DNA from 3 places in the Nonomuraea sp. bgisy101 genome. Region 2 is predicted to be linked to each of the others. Evidence: riboswitches for the same ligand, from Rfam matches in the RefSeq annotation. Region 2 holds a riboswitch; each other region holds the start of a gene.
The links. A riboswitch is a leader RNA that binds a small molecule or an ion and turns the genes downstream of it on or off. The one in region 2 is predicted to bind thiamine pyrophosphate.
Positions count from the first base shown of each region.

Region 1: it holds a riboswitch for thiamine pyrophosphate, as region 2 does, so the genes downstream of both, AC3EO4_RS21260 (purine-cytosine permease family protein) here and thiO (glycine oxidase ThiO) in region 2, are expected to answer to the same signal.
Region 3: it holds a riboswitch for thiamine pyrophosphate, as region 2 does, so the genes downstream of both, thiC (phosphomethylpyrimidine synthase ThiC) here and thiO (glycine oxidase ThiO) in region 2, are expected to answer to the same signal.

Region 1 is NZ_JBYITD010000010.1:288,665-292,715, forward strand. It holds gene AC3EO4_RS21250 (PAS domain S-box protein) at 1-579, opposite strand, end outside; gene AC3EO4_RS21255 (methylated-DNA--[protein]-cysteine S-methyltransferase) at 642-1,184, shown strand; gene AC3EO4_RS21260 (purine-cytosine permease family protein) at 1,181-2,521, opposite strand; TPP riboswitch at 2,512-2,624, opposite strand; gene AC3EO4_RS21265 (MrcB family domain-containing protein) at 3,466-4,051, shown strand, end outside.
Region 2 is NZ_JBYITD010000001.1:354,388-358,438, reverse strand. It holds gene thiE (thiamine phosphate synthase) at 1-255, opposite strand, end outside; gene AC3EO4_RS01700 (Rv2175c family DNA-binding protein) at 233-607, opposite strand; gene AC3EO4_RS01695 (NAD(P)/FAD-dependent oxidoreductase) at 638-1,807, opposite strand; TPP riboswitch at 1,865-1,980, shown strand; gene thiO (glycine oxidase ThiO) at 1,969-3,081, shown strand; gene thiS (sulfur carrier protein ThiS) at 3,081-3,281, shown strand; gene AC3EO4_RS01680 (thiazole synthase) at 3,274-4,029, shown strand.
Region 3 is NZ_JBYITD010000005.1:163,453-167,503, forward strand. It holds gene AC3EO4_RS11435 (serine hydrolase domain-containing protein) at 1-12, shown strand, start outside; gene thiC (phosphomethylpyrimidine synthase ThiC) at 161-1,843, opposite strand; TPP riboswitch at 1,836-1,946, opposite strand; gene clsA (cardiolipin synthase ClsA) at 2,088-2,717, shown strand; gene AC3EO4_RS11450 (sugar phosphate nucleotidyltransferase) at 2,722-4,051, shown strand, end outside.

The DNA of each region.
Region 1 (4,051 bases), on a different contig from region 2:
GGCGGTGGCGTCCCTGAGCGTCTCCGGCATCTGGTGGGCGCTGACCAGCCGCAGCCGCTCCTTCTCGATGAGCACGAAGCCGCCCGCGTCGGCTCCGGTCAGCTCGGTGAGGCTGGCGGCGATGCGATCGAGTACGGCGGGCAGCTCCAGCTCGGCGTTGATGTCACCGACCACGTCGGTGAGCCTGCGCACCAGCCTGGCCCTGCGCGCCACCCTGTCGCGCGCGGCGACGTCGTCCTCCGTCGGGTGGTGGACGTGCACGTAGCCGACGACGGCGTTGCCCTGGAGCAGGGCGCTGGTGTCGACCCGCACGTCGAGGAGCGTGCCGTCCCTGCGGAAGCGCTTGGTGCGCAGCGAGACCTGGCCGCCCGTGCGAACCCTCTCGAGCACCGCGTTGTGCTCGGCGGTCAGCTCAGCGGGGACGAGCGGCGCGCGCCGCCCGACCATCTCCTCATGGCTCCACCCGAACAACCGCTCCGCCGCAGGATTCCAGACCAGCACGGCCTGGTCCCTGTCGAGCACGACGACCGCGTTGGGGGCGCTGGAGAGTACGGCTGCGGTGATCTCCTCGTCACCCACCTTTCCATAGTGCCGGTGGCGCGGTCGCTCCGTGGCCTGATCCGTCCGATACGCTGCGGGTTATGTCGGCTGGCGAGCTCGATGCCCTGGTGAGGATCACCTCACCCACCTACCGCGCCGAGCGACCGCCGGATGTCGCCATCGGAACCTACGACGGCGCGGTGGGGACGCTCGTGCTCGCGGTGACGGGCAAGGGCGTCGTCGCCTGCAGCTTCGACGACGAGCACGCGGTCTTCGAGCGGGTCTCTCGGGCGGTCGGCGGCCTCGTGGGCCCCGACCCGCGCCGCCTCGACCCGGTGCGGCGCGAGCTCGACGCCTACTTCTCCAGGCGCCTGCGCGCCTTCACCGCCCCCGTCGACCTACAGCTGGCCACACCGTTCGCGCGTACCCTCCTGCAGATGACGATGGCCGTGCCGTACGGCACCGGCACCACCACGCGCGAGCTGGCGGCCCGCATCGGACGGCCGCAGGCGCTCCACGCGGTGGGCAGCGCGCTCAACGGCAACCCGGTGTGCGTGATCGTGCCCTGCCACCGGGTCGCCGATCGCGACGGCTACCCCGGAGGCGCCACCGCGCTCGAACGCCTGCTGCGCGTCGAGGGCTAGCGCCGCCGTACCCGGCCGATGGCCAGGGTGACCAGGCCCGCGACCAGGAAGGCTCCCACGGCCGCGCTCATCCACGGCTGGCGGGTGAAGCCGAGCGCCGCGCGGGCGCCGTCCCAGATCGCCGCCCACCACGGGATCGTGGACGGCGCTGCCAGCAGCCACCACGCGCAGAACCCGAGCGCCCACGGGATGATCATGAGCCAGCGGGAAGGGGCGTTCTCGCTGGTGTCCCAGGTCCTGGCGGTGCCGAGCACGAAGTAGTCGACCACGAGCACGCCGAGCATCGGCACGAACACGGCGCCGATGATGCTGAGGAAGGCGCTGTAGGAGTTGACGTCGACGAGGAGCGCCACGCCGATGGTCAGCACGCCGATCGCCACCGAGAACAGGCGCCGGTCGACGCGGGGCATGAGGTTCTGCAGCGACATGGCCACGGAGTAGACGTTCGCGAACGACTGGTCGGTCTCGCGCAGCACCAGGACGCCGAAGAACAGCGCGCCCAGGGGTGCGGCGACGAACGGGCCGAAGACCGCGGTCGGGTCGTTGAGCACGGCGTCGTGCCCGGCGATCGCGACCGCGTAGACGCCGATGGCCAGGCACGCGACCTGCGCGATCGTGTAGCCGCTCACCACACCGGTGAAGGCGGCCGAGCTGCTGCGCGAGTGCCTGGCGAAGTCGGCGGCCAGCGGCACCCAGGAGACCGACAGCGCGATGACGAAGTCGACGGCGGGAGCGAAGGCGTCCCAGCTGCCGCCGGTCTGCACGGGGGCGCTCTGCAGGAGCGTCACCGCGAACCAGACGGTCGAGATGATCACCCCGACCGTGACGACCCGCCTGATCAGCCTGATCGCGCCGAGCGGGTAGATCGTCAGTCCCGTGGTGATCGCACCCGCGACGACCACCCAGACCGCGTACGGCACGGCGTCACCGAAGATCGCCTGGGCGCCCATGGAGATGACCCACAGCTCGAACGCGCCCCATCCGAGCATCTGGATGATGTTGAGCACGGTCGGGACGTAGGACAGCCTGGCCCCGAACAGGCCTCTGAGCAGCACCATCGCCGGTTTCCCCGTCTGGACGCCGGGGATGGCGGCCAGACCGACCATGGCGGTTCCGACGAGGCTGCCGACGACGGTGGCGGTGACCGCGGCGGTCATGGTCAGCGGGTTGTCGTCGAGCAGCGGATTGATGAGGAAGAGGGCGAAGGAGAAGCCGAGGAGGCTGACCCCGAGGTTGGCCCAGAAGGCGCCCTGGTCGAGGACGCCCAGCGTTCTCGGCGGGGCCTCGTCGAGGGTCAGCGGTACTTCGGCATGCTTCGGATCGACGACGTGCGTCATCACACGCTCCCTACGCCGGCATTACCCGGACAGGTTCATGCGGTCGGCAACAGCGGTAGTTGCCCTCTCAGCCTGGTTGCCCCAAGCTCCCGCGTTCAGTTGATATTCAGAGCTGGGGATGCCCAGCTCGCGGCCCCCATGATGCCCCATAGGCGCGCGTTCGGCCACCCTGGGGTGCCTAGATCCACCTTGCTGGGATAGTCCGTCAACGTCCGCAGAAGTACAGCTACATCCGTGGCGGTAGCTGTACTTTCTGGCTGTACAACAGTGCACCTGAGCAGGTCTTTTGCAGTAAGGCCCGGCGGAGGATGTCGAGGCCATCAGGCCGGAAGAACGGCGCTTCGCTCGTCTCGCTAGCCGCGCTCCGCGCGGATCATGGGCTGAAACACTGGGGGCGTCTCGCCGTGCCCCCCCAGTGTTTCAGCCCATGCGCGAAGCGCTGTTCGACGCGCGAAGCGCCTCTCTCAGGTGTTCCGCCTGAAAGGGGACAGCGGGGACAGCACGTCCCGACAGTGTCCCCGCTCTTGTTCGTATGTTTTCCCTGGTCAACACCCGGTCGGGGACAGCGGGGACAGCGGGGACAGCTTCCTGCCTCGCGTCTCGCAAAGGCCCTGCCAGAACGCATGGCATGGGCGGGCGTGGTGCGAGAAGCTTGGGCACATGGCTGAGCTGACCATGACGGCCCAACGATGGGATGAACTCACCGCGCTCCTGGAGGACGAACAACGGCTCCGAACCGAATATCCCAAGGTGGCTGACTACCTGGATATGGCGGCCAGGCTGACTGGAACCGGCGACGCTCAAACCGACTCAGCCTTTGACCTGCGGTTCGTGCATTACATGACGGCGCCCGAACGCGTCCCAGATGCCCCCGTCCAATGCGATCAACTTTGTCGGTCCGACGATCTACAGTTGCCGTCATCCCCCGACTACAGGGAGTTCACGTGGTGGAACTGCGTTGGCTCATCGGTCGCATCGGCGAGACCTACGACCGCTCGCTCCGTATGACCGGAGAAGCACAACAACTCCTCAGGCAAGCCGGCAAGACAATCCTTCAGTGGGTGCCACCGGGCTACACCGCAGAGGGCAGCGGCGGCAAAGGGGCCGCTGCAAACGTCCCTTGGATCTCCGTCTTCGACCCCGACGAGACTGATACTGCCCGACACGGCATGTACGTGGTGTACCTGTTCGCCCAAGACATGCAGAGCGTCGCGCTCAGCCTGAATCAGGGCGTAACCGAGCTCATCGACCGCTACAGGACTAAAGAAGGGAGGCGACGTCTTAAGGAGCAAGCCGACGCGATCCGCGCGGCGTTGCCCACTGCTCTCACCACTGGCCTAGAGCCCGCGATCAACCTTCAGACGAAGGAGCCCCTCCCCCGGCACTACGAGTTCGGCAACATCGTGGCCAAGACCTACAAGCTCTCGGACTTGCCCGACGAAGCCACCATGGTTGACGACCTTGGTCACTTCATCCAGCTCTATCAGGAAGCGTTGGTCACACGAGAGGCCATCCGGCAGACCACGCCAG
Region 2 (4,051 bases):
GATGTCGGGCCTGGCCGCGAAGGCGAGGTCCGCCCTGTCGTTGACCGCCATGAGCTTGCCGTGGCGGTCGCACGCGTCGCGGAAGACCTCGAGCAGCGCGAGCTCCTCGCGCGCCTCCAGGCCCTTCTCCCTGAGCTGGACGATGTCGACCCCGTTGCTCAGCACCGCGTCGAGGAAGTCGGCCAGGTCGCCGCGCTCCCTCCTGCCGTCGGTGCAGAGGTAGAGCCTGGCCTCAGAAACCGAGCGCCTGGGCACGCCGCTTGACCTCGGTGTGGCGACCGGCCTTGATCGCGTCGATGGGCGAGCCGGGCAGGGACTCGTCGGGAGTGAACAGCCAGCGCATCGCCTCGACGTCGTCGTAACCCGCGTCCAGCAGGAGCATGAGCGTGCCGGACAGGCCCTTCACCACGTCCTTGCCGTCGAGGAACACCGCTGGGACCTGAGGGCCGCCGGAGCCCCGCCGTACGCCGAGGAGCTTGTGGTCCTTCAGGAGCTGCTTGGCCCGCCCGATCGTGAGGTCGAGGCGGTCGGCCACTTCGGGGAGCGTCAGCCACTCACCCACGAGCTGGTCCGTTTCCCGGTCTATCTGCGCAACAGAAAGCGTCACGAATCCACCACTACCACATCGCATCCATCTTCAAACTACACAGTCACGTATCGCGACCTCGGGATCTTCCAGTCTGAGGGGGTCCATGCGCTGCCCTGACTCGATGATCCTCCGGCCCTGGACGAGGTCGCGGGGCTTGTTGACCGTCAGCACCCCCGCGAGCCTGTCTTCGTCTGTCAACCAGCAGACCGACCACTTGGCCGCCGTGGGATCGCCACGGCGCAGCAGGCGCGCGCCCGCGTGGTGGCCCGCGTACTGCACCATGTGGCCGAACTGCTCCGACCAGAAGTACGGGACCGGATCGTACACGGCGTCGTCGCCCAGCAGCGTCGCCACGGCGACCTCGGGGGCGTTGAGCGCGGTGTCCCAGTGCTCCACCCGCAGTCTGGTGTGGAAGCGGCGCGACCACCACGCGGCGCAGTCGCCGACGGCGACGACGTTCGGCAGGGAGGTCCTCAGGTGCTCGTCGGTGACGACCCCGTTGTGCAGGTCGATGTCGGAGCCCGCGAGCCACTCGACCGCCGGGCGGACGCCGATGCCCGCCACCACCACGTCGGCCTCGACGAAACCGCCGTTGACCAGCGACACCCCTCCCTCGTCGACGGAGGCGACCATGGTGTCGAGCCGTAGGTCCATCCCCTCGTACCAGGGGATGGTGTCGGCGCCCACCTCGCGGCCGACCACGTGCGAGAGCGGCGTGGGACCCGCCTCCAGGACCGTGATCTCGCAGCCCGCCCTGCGCGCGGCCGTGGCCACCTCGGCGCCGATCCAGCTCGCCCCGATGATCGTGACCTTGGCGTTCTCGACCAGCAGGGCGCGCAGGGTCAGGGCGTCGTCGAGGGTGCGCAGCACGTGCTGGCGGCCCTCGCCGTGGAGCCTGATCGGCTCGGCTCCCGTGGCGATGACCAGGCCGTCGTAGGAGATCTCGCCCTCGGTCGTCTCCACCACGCCGTCGCGCAGCCCCTTGGCCGACACCCCCGGCCTGTGCTCCACGTCCATGGCGTCGAGATCGGAGTCGACGAAGCTGGAGTCGGCGGTGCCGAGCAGCACGGCCTTCGACAGGGGCGGACGGTCGTAGGGCCGGTGCCGCTCCTCCCCGATCAGCGTGATCCTGCCGCTGAATCCGCGAGACCTGAGGGCCTCGACGCTGCGTATGCCTGCCAGTCCCGCGCCCACAACCACGACATGATTCACGCTCATGACCTTAACCAATCCACCGCCGGCGACCAGGGTCCGGGCCATGAGTAGGCTTGTTCGGAGAAGACGCGCGGGAGTCCGGCCGTACCGGGCTGAGAGGAAGGCTTCGAAGGGCCTTCGACCGCAAGACACCTGATCCGGATCATGCCGGCGAAGGGAGCGAGATGGATCTGATCGTGGGCGGCGGCGTGGTGGGCCTGTCCGTCGCCTGGCGTCTGGCCCGCTCGGGCGCCCGGGTCACGGTGATCGACCCGGCCCCGGCCTCGGGCGCCTCTCACGCGGCCGCCGGCATGCTGGCCCCGGTCAGCGAGGTGTCCTACACCGAGGAGCCGCTGCTCAGGCTGGGGCTGGCGGCCCTCGAACGCTGGCCCGCCTTCGCCGCCGAGCTGGAGGCCGACAGCGGGCTCGCCCTCGACTACCGCACGCAGGGCACCATGGACCTCGCCTTCGGCGCCGACGACATGGCGGCGCTCGAGGAGCTGGCGGCGTTCATGGACAAGCTCGGGCTGCCGGTGCGGCGGCTGACGGGGCGCGAGTGCCGCCGCCTGGAGCCGATGCTGGCGCCGTCGGTCAGAGGTGGCGTGCTCGCCGAGGGCGACGCGTGGGTGGACCCCAGGCGCGTCACCGCGGCCCTGCTGGCCGCCCTGGAGCGGTCCGGCGTCCCTGTGGAACGGCGGCGCGTGACAGAGCTGGTCCGCGACGGCACGGCCGTGGTGGGCGTACGGCTGGCCCCTGACGAGAAGACGGGCGCCGGCGACGTCGTGCTCGGCGACCGGGTCGTGCTGGCGGCGGGCGCGTGGAGCGGCGGCCTGGCCGGCCTGCCCGTGCGCCCTGTCAAGGGCCAGATCATGCGCCTGCGCTCGCCCTCCCCTCTGCTGGGCAGATGCGTGCGCGGCATGGTCCACGGCTCGCCCGTCTACCTGGTGCCGCGCGGTGACGGCGAGCTGGTCGTCGGCGCCACCCAGGAAGAGCTCGGCTTCGACACCCGGGTGACGGCCGGCGGCCTGTACGAGCTGCTGCGCGACGCGAGGGAACTGGTCCCCGGCGTCACCGAGCTGCAGGTGGCCGACATCGAGGCGGGCCTGCGGCCGTGCACCCCCGACAACCTGCCGCTCATCGGCCCGTACGGCCCCGGCCTCACCCTGGCCACCGGACACCACAGGGGCGGCGTGCTGCTGTCCCCTCTCACCACCGCGCTCCTCCAGGGCGAGGAGGGCGACCTGGCCGCCCTGTGCTCGCCGCAGCGGTTCCAGACAGCCGGACAAGGAAGTATCTGATGCACGTGACGATCAACGGGGCCGCGCACGACGTGCCCGACGGCACCACCGTGGCCCAGGCCGTCCAGCGGCTGACGTCCCAGACCACGGGCGTGGCCGTGGCGGTCAACGACGAGGTGGTCACCAGGGGTACGTGGGCGACCACGGCGCTGGCCGACCGCGACAGGATCGAGATCCTCACGGCGGTGCAGGGTGGATGAGCTGATCATCGCCGGAGAGAAGTTCTCCTCCAGGCTCATCATGGGCACCGGAGGCGCGCCCTCCCTCGAGGTGCTCGACCAGGCGCTGGTCGCCTCCGGCACCGAGCTGACCACCGTCGCCATGCGCCGCCTCGACCCCGGCGCCAGGGGCTCGGTCCTCGACGTGCTGCGCTCGCGCCAGATCAAGGTCCTGCCGAACACCGCGGGGTGCTTCACGGCGGGTGAGGCGGTGCTGACGGCGCGGCTGGCCCGCGAGGCGCTGGGCACGAACTGGGTCAAGCTCGAGGTCATCAACGACGAGCGGACGCTGCTGCCCGATCCGATCGAGACGTTCGACGCGGCCGAGCGGCTGGTGGCCGACGGGTTCGTGGTCCTGCCGTACATCGGGGACGACCCGGCGCTGGCGCGGCGGCTGGAGCAGGCCGGGTGCGCGGCGGTGATGCCGCTGGGCGCGCCGATCGGCTCGGGGCTCGGCATCCGCAACCCGCACAACATCGAGCTGATCGTGGAGGCCGCCTCGGTGCCGGTGATCCTCGACGCGGGCATCGGCACGGCGAGCGACGCGGCGCTGGCGATGGAGCTCGGCTGCGACGCCGTGCTGCTGGCGACGGCGGTCACCCGGGCGCAGCGGCCCGAGCTGATGGCATCGGCGATGCGCGCCGCGGTGCAGGCGGGACGGCTGGCCCGCCAGGCGGGCCGAATCCCCCGCCGCCGCTACGCCGAGGCGTCCTCCCCGACCACCCTCTGACCCCGCCCTCCGACCCCGGCGA
Region 3 (4,051 bases), on a different contig from region 2:
GTGAAGCGCTGACCTCAGGCGTACCCCGGCCTCGTGACCCCGGTCTCGCGGTCCCGGTCTCGCGGTCCCGGCCTCCCGGTCCAGGGACCGCTACGACGGCCGGCCCGCGCCGCCCGGCCCCTGCGGCAGGCGGCGCGGGCGTTCCGCGGCAGGTCGGGCCTCAGCGCCGCTCGGGAAGCGGCAGGTAGATCTCGCCGCCGCCGCGCACGAACTCCTCCGCCTTCTCCCGCATCCCCGCCTGCGCCCGCAGGTCGTGGGAGATCCGCATCGAGCAGAACTTCGGCCCGCACATCGAGCAGAAGTGCGCCGTCTTGGCCGGGGTCGCGGGCAGCGTCTCGTCGTGGAAGGCCCGCGCGGTGTCAGGGTCCAGTGAAAGGTCGAACTGGTCCTCCCACCGGAACTCGAACCGCGCATCCGACAGCGCGTCGTCCCACGCCTGCGCCCCCGGGTGCCCCTTGGCCAGGTCCGCGGCGTGCGCGGCGATCTTGTAGGTGATGACGCCGGTCTTGACGTCGTCCTTGTCGGGCAGGCCGAGGTGCTCCTTCGGGGTGACATAGCAGAGCATCGCCGTGCCGTACCAGCCGATCATGGCCGCGCCGATGCCCGAGGTGATGTGGTCGTAGCCGGGCGCGATGTCGGTGACCAGGGGACCGAGGGTGTAGAAGGGGGCGTCGTCGCAGAGCTCGCGCTGCAGCTCCACGTTCTCCTTGATCTTGTGCATCGGTACGTGGCCCGGACCTTCGATCATGACCTGCACGTCGTGCGCGTGAGCGATCTTGGTGAGCTCGCCCAGCGTGCGCAGCTCGGCGAACTGCGCCTCGTCGTTGGCGTCGGCGATCGAGCCCGGCCGCAGCCCGTCGCCCAGTGAGAAGGCGACGTCGTAGGAGGCGAGGATGTCGCACATCTCCTCGAAGTGCTCGTACAGGAAGCTCTCGCGGTGGTGTGCCAGGCACCATGCCGCCATGATCGAGCCGCCGCGGGAGACGATGCCCGTCTTGCGGCCGACGGTGAGCGGCACGTACGCCAGCCGCACCCCCGCGTGGACGGTGACGTAGTCGACGCCCTGCTCGCACTGCTCGATGAGCGTGTCGCGGTAGACCTCCCACGACAGGTGCGCGGCGACCCCGTTGACCTTCTCCAGGGCCTGGTAGAGGGGGACGGTGCCGATCGGGACGGGCGAGTTGCGGATGATCCACTCGCGGGTGGTGTGGATGTCGCGGCCCGTCGACAGGTCCATGACGGTGTCGGCGCCCCAGCGGATGGCCCAGGTCATCTTCTCCACCTCCTCCTCGACGGAGGAGGTGATGGCGGAGTTGCCGATGTTGGCATTGATCTTGACGAGGAAGTTCCTGCCGATGATCATCGGCTCGCTCTCGGGGTGGTTGACGTTGGCGGGGATGATCGCCCTGCCCGCGGCCACCTCCGCGCGGACGAATTCGGGGTCCACGCCCTCCCTGACGGCGACGAACTCCATCTCCCTGGTCACCACGCCCCTGCGGGCGTAGGCGAGCTGGGTGACGGGCGCGCCCGCGGCCCTGAGGGGGTCGCGGCGCTCGCCGGCGAACAGGTTCGCGCCCGCCCGCTTCCAGGCCGCCTGGTCGCGGTAGCCGTCGTCGATGGGCTTGACGTGGCGGCCGCCGTACCTGGCGACGTCGCCGCGGTCGAGGATCCACTGTTCGCGAAGGGGGCGCAGGCCGCGGGTGACGTCGGTCTCCACGCTGGGGTCGGTGTAGGGGCCGGAGGTGTCGTAGACGGTGAAGGATCCGCCGTCGCTCAGCTCGATCCGGCGTGCCGGGACCCTGAGATCGCCCTGGTAGATCTTGGAAAAACGCGCGCCACTCATCGCGCAAACTCCCTTCGCCGGCATTACCCGGAGCAGGTTCTGGCGGTCGGCGGCTGTAGCCGTCCTCTCAGCCCGGTCACACCGGGCTCCCGCGTTGGTCGGCGCAACCGTAACCCGATCACCGGGGGGCCGCGCAACCCCCGGCTTCTTCGGATGCCCGAAATGCCGCGGCGGTCCGCGAGCGGATCCATCGGGCCACGGCGCGGCAGCGTGCGCTGGTCGGCGACGCAGTAGGGTCGCAAGCGTGAGCGAAACTTCCGCCCCTTCGTCAGCGGAGGACCGGATCTGGACGGTTCCTAACCTGCTGAGCTTCCTGCGTCTCCTCGGTGTGCCCGTGTTCCTTTGGCTGGTTCTCGGACCCAAGGCGGACGGCTGGGCGATCGGGCTGCTCATGGTGGCGGGGTTCACCGACTGGCTCGACGGCAAGATCGCCCGCGCCTGGAACCAGACCAGCAGGCTGGGCCGCCTCATCGACCCGGCCGCCGACAAGCTCTATGTCTTCGCCACCCTCCTCGGCCTGGTGCTCAGGGAGGTGATCCCGTGGTGGCTGGTCGCGATCATCCTGGCACGGGAAATCTTCGTCGGATGTTTCTTCCCCGTGCTCCGCAAATACGGCTACAAGGCACTGCCTGTGCATTTTCTTGGCAAAGCGGCCATGGCCAATCTGATGTACGCCTTCCCGCTGCTCTTCCTGGCCTCGCACACCGGCTCCTGGTATGCCGATATTGCGAGGATTATCGGATGGGCGTTCGCCATTTGGGGAACGGGTCTGTACTGGTGGGCAGGCGTGTTGTATGTGGTACAGGTGCGCCAGCTCGTCACCGCTGCCAAGGGGGAGCTGCGCGAACCCGGGCAAACTGCGACGAAGGAGTGATCGGGTGAAGGCGGTCGTCATGGCAGGCGGGGAGGGCACGAGGTTGCGGCCGATGACCGCGAACCAGCCCAAACCCCTGCTTCCTGTGGTCAACCGCCCGATCATGGAACACGTGCTCCGGTTGCTGCGGAAACACGGCCTGACCGAGACCGTGGTCACGGTCCAGTTCCTTGCCGCGCTGGTGCGCAGCTACTTCGGCGACGGCGACGAACTGGGCATGCGCCTGCACTACGCCACGGAAGACCTTCCCCTCGGTACGGCGGGCAGCGTCAAGAACGCCGCCGACAAACTCCGCGACGACCGCTTCCTCGTCATTTCCGGCGACGCTCTGACCGATATCGATTTATCGGACATGATCCGGTTTCATCGGGAGAATTCGGCCCTCGTCACTATCGGTCTGACGCGCGTCCCCAACCCGCTCGAGTTCGGGATCATCATCGTCGACGATCAGGGCAGGGTGCAGCGTTTCCTCGAAAAGCCCACCTGGGGCCAGGTCTTCTCCGACACGGTGAACACCGGCATCTACGTCATGGAGCCCGAAGTCCTCGACGACGTCCCCGCGGGAGAGGCCGTCGACTGGTCCTCTGACGTCTTCCCCCGCCTGCTCGAACGCGGCGCGCCCATCTACGGCTACGTCTCCGACTGCTACTGGGAGGACGTCGGCACCCACGAGAGCTACCTGAAGGCCCAGGCGGACGCGCTGTCAGGGCGGGTCAAGCTCGACGTCGGCGGCTTCGAGATGTCGCCGGGCGTCTGGGTGGGCGAGGGCGCCGAGGTGGACCCCGAGGCCGTGCTCAAGGGCCCGCTGCTCATCGGCGACTACGTCAAGATCGAGGCGGGCGCCGAGCTGCGCGAGTACACCGTGCTCGGCAGCAACGCCGTCGTGCGCGAGGGCGCCTTCCTGCACCGCGCCGTGGTCCACGACAACGTCTACATCGGTCCGGGCGCCCACCTGCGCGGCTGCGTCATCGGCAAGAACACCGACCTGATGACCGGCGCCCGCATCGAGGAGAACGCCGTCGTCGGTGACGAGTGCGTCATCGAGGCCGAGGCGTACGTCTCCAGCGGCGTCAAGGTCTACCCCTTCAAGACCGTCGAGGCGGGCGCGGTCGTCAACACCAGCGTCATCTGGGAGTCGCGCGGCCAGCGCAGCCTGTTCGGCCCCCGCGGCGTCAGCGGCCTGGTCAACGTCGAGATCACCCCCGAGCTCTGCGTCCGGCTGGCCAGCGCCTACGCCACCACCCTGAAGAAGGGCGACCAGGTCATCACCTCGCGCGACTCCTCCCGCGCGGCGAGGGCGCTCAAACGCGCCGTGATCAGCGCGCTGACCGCGG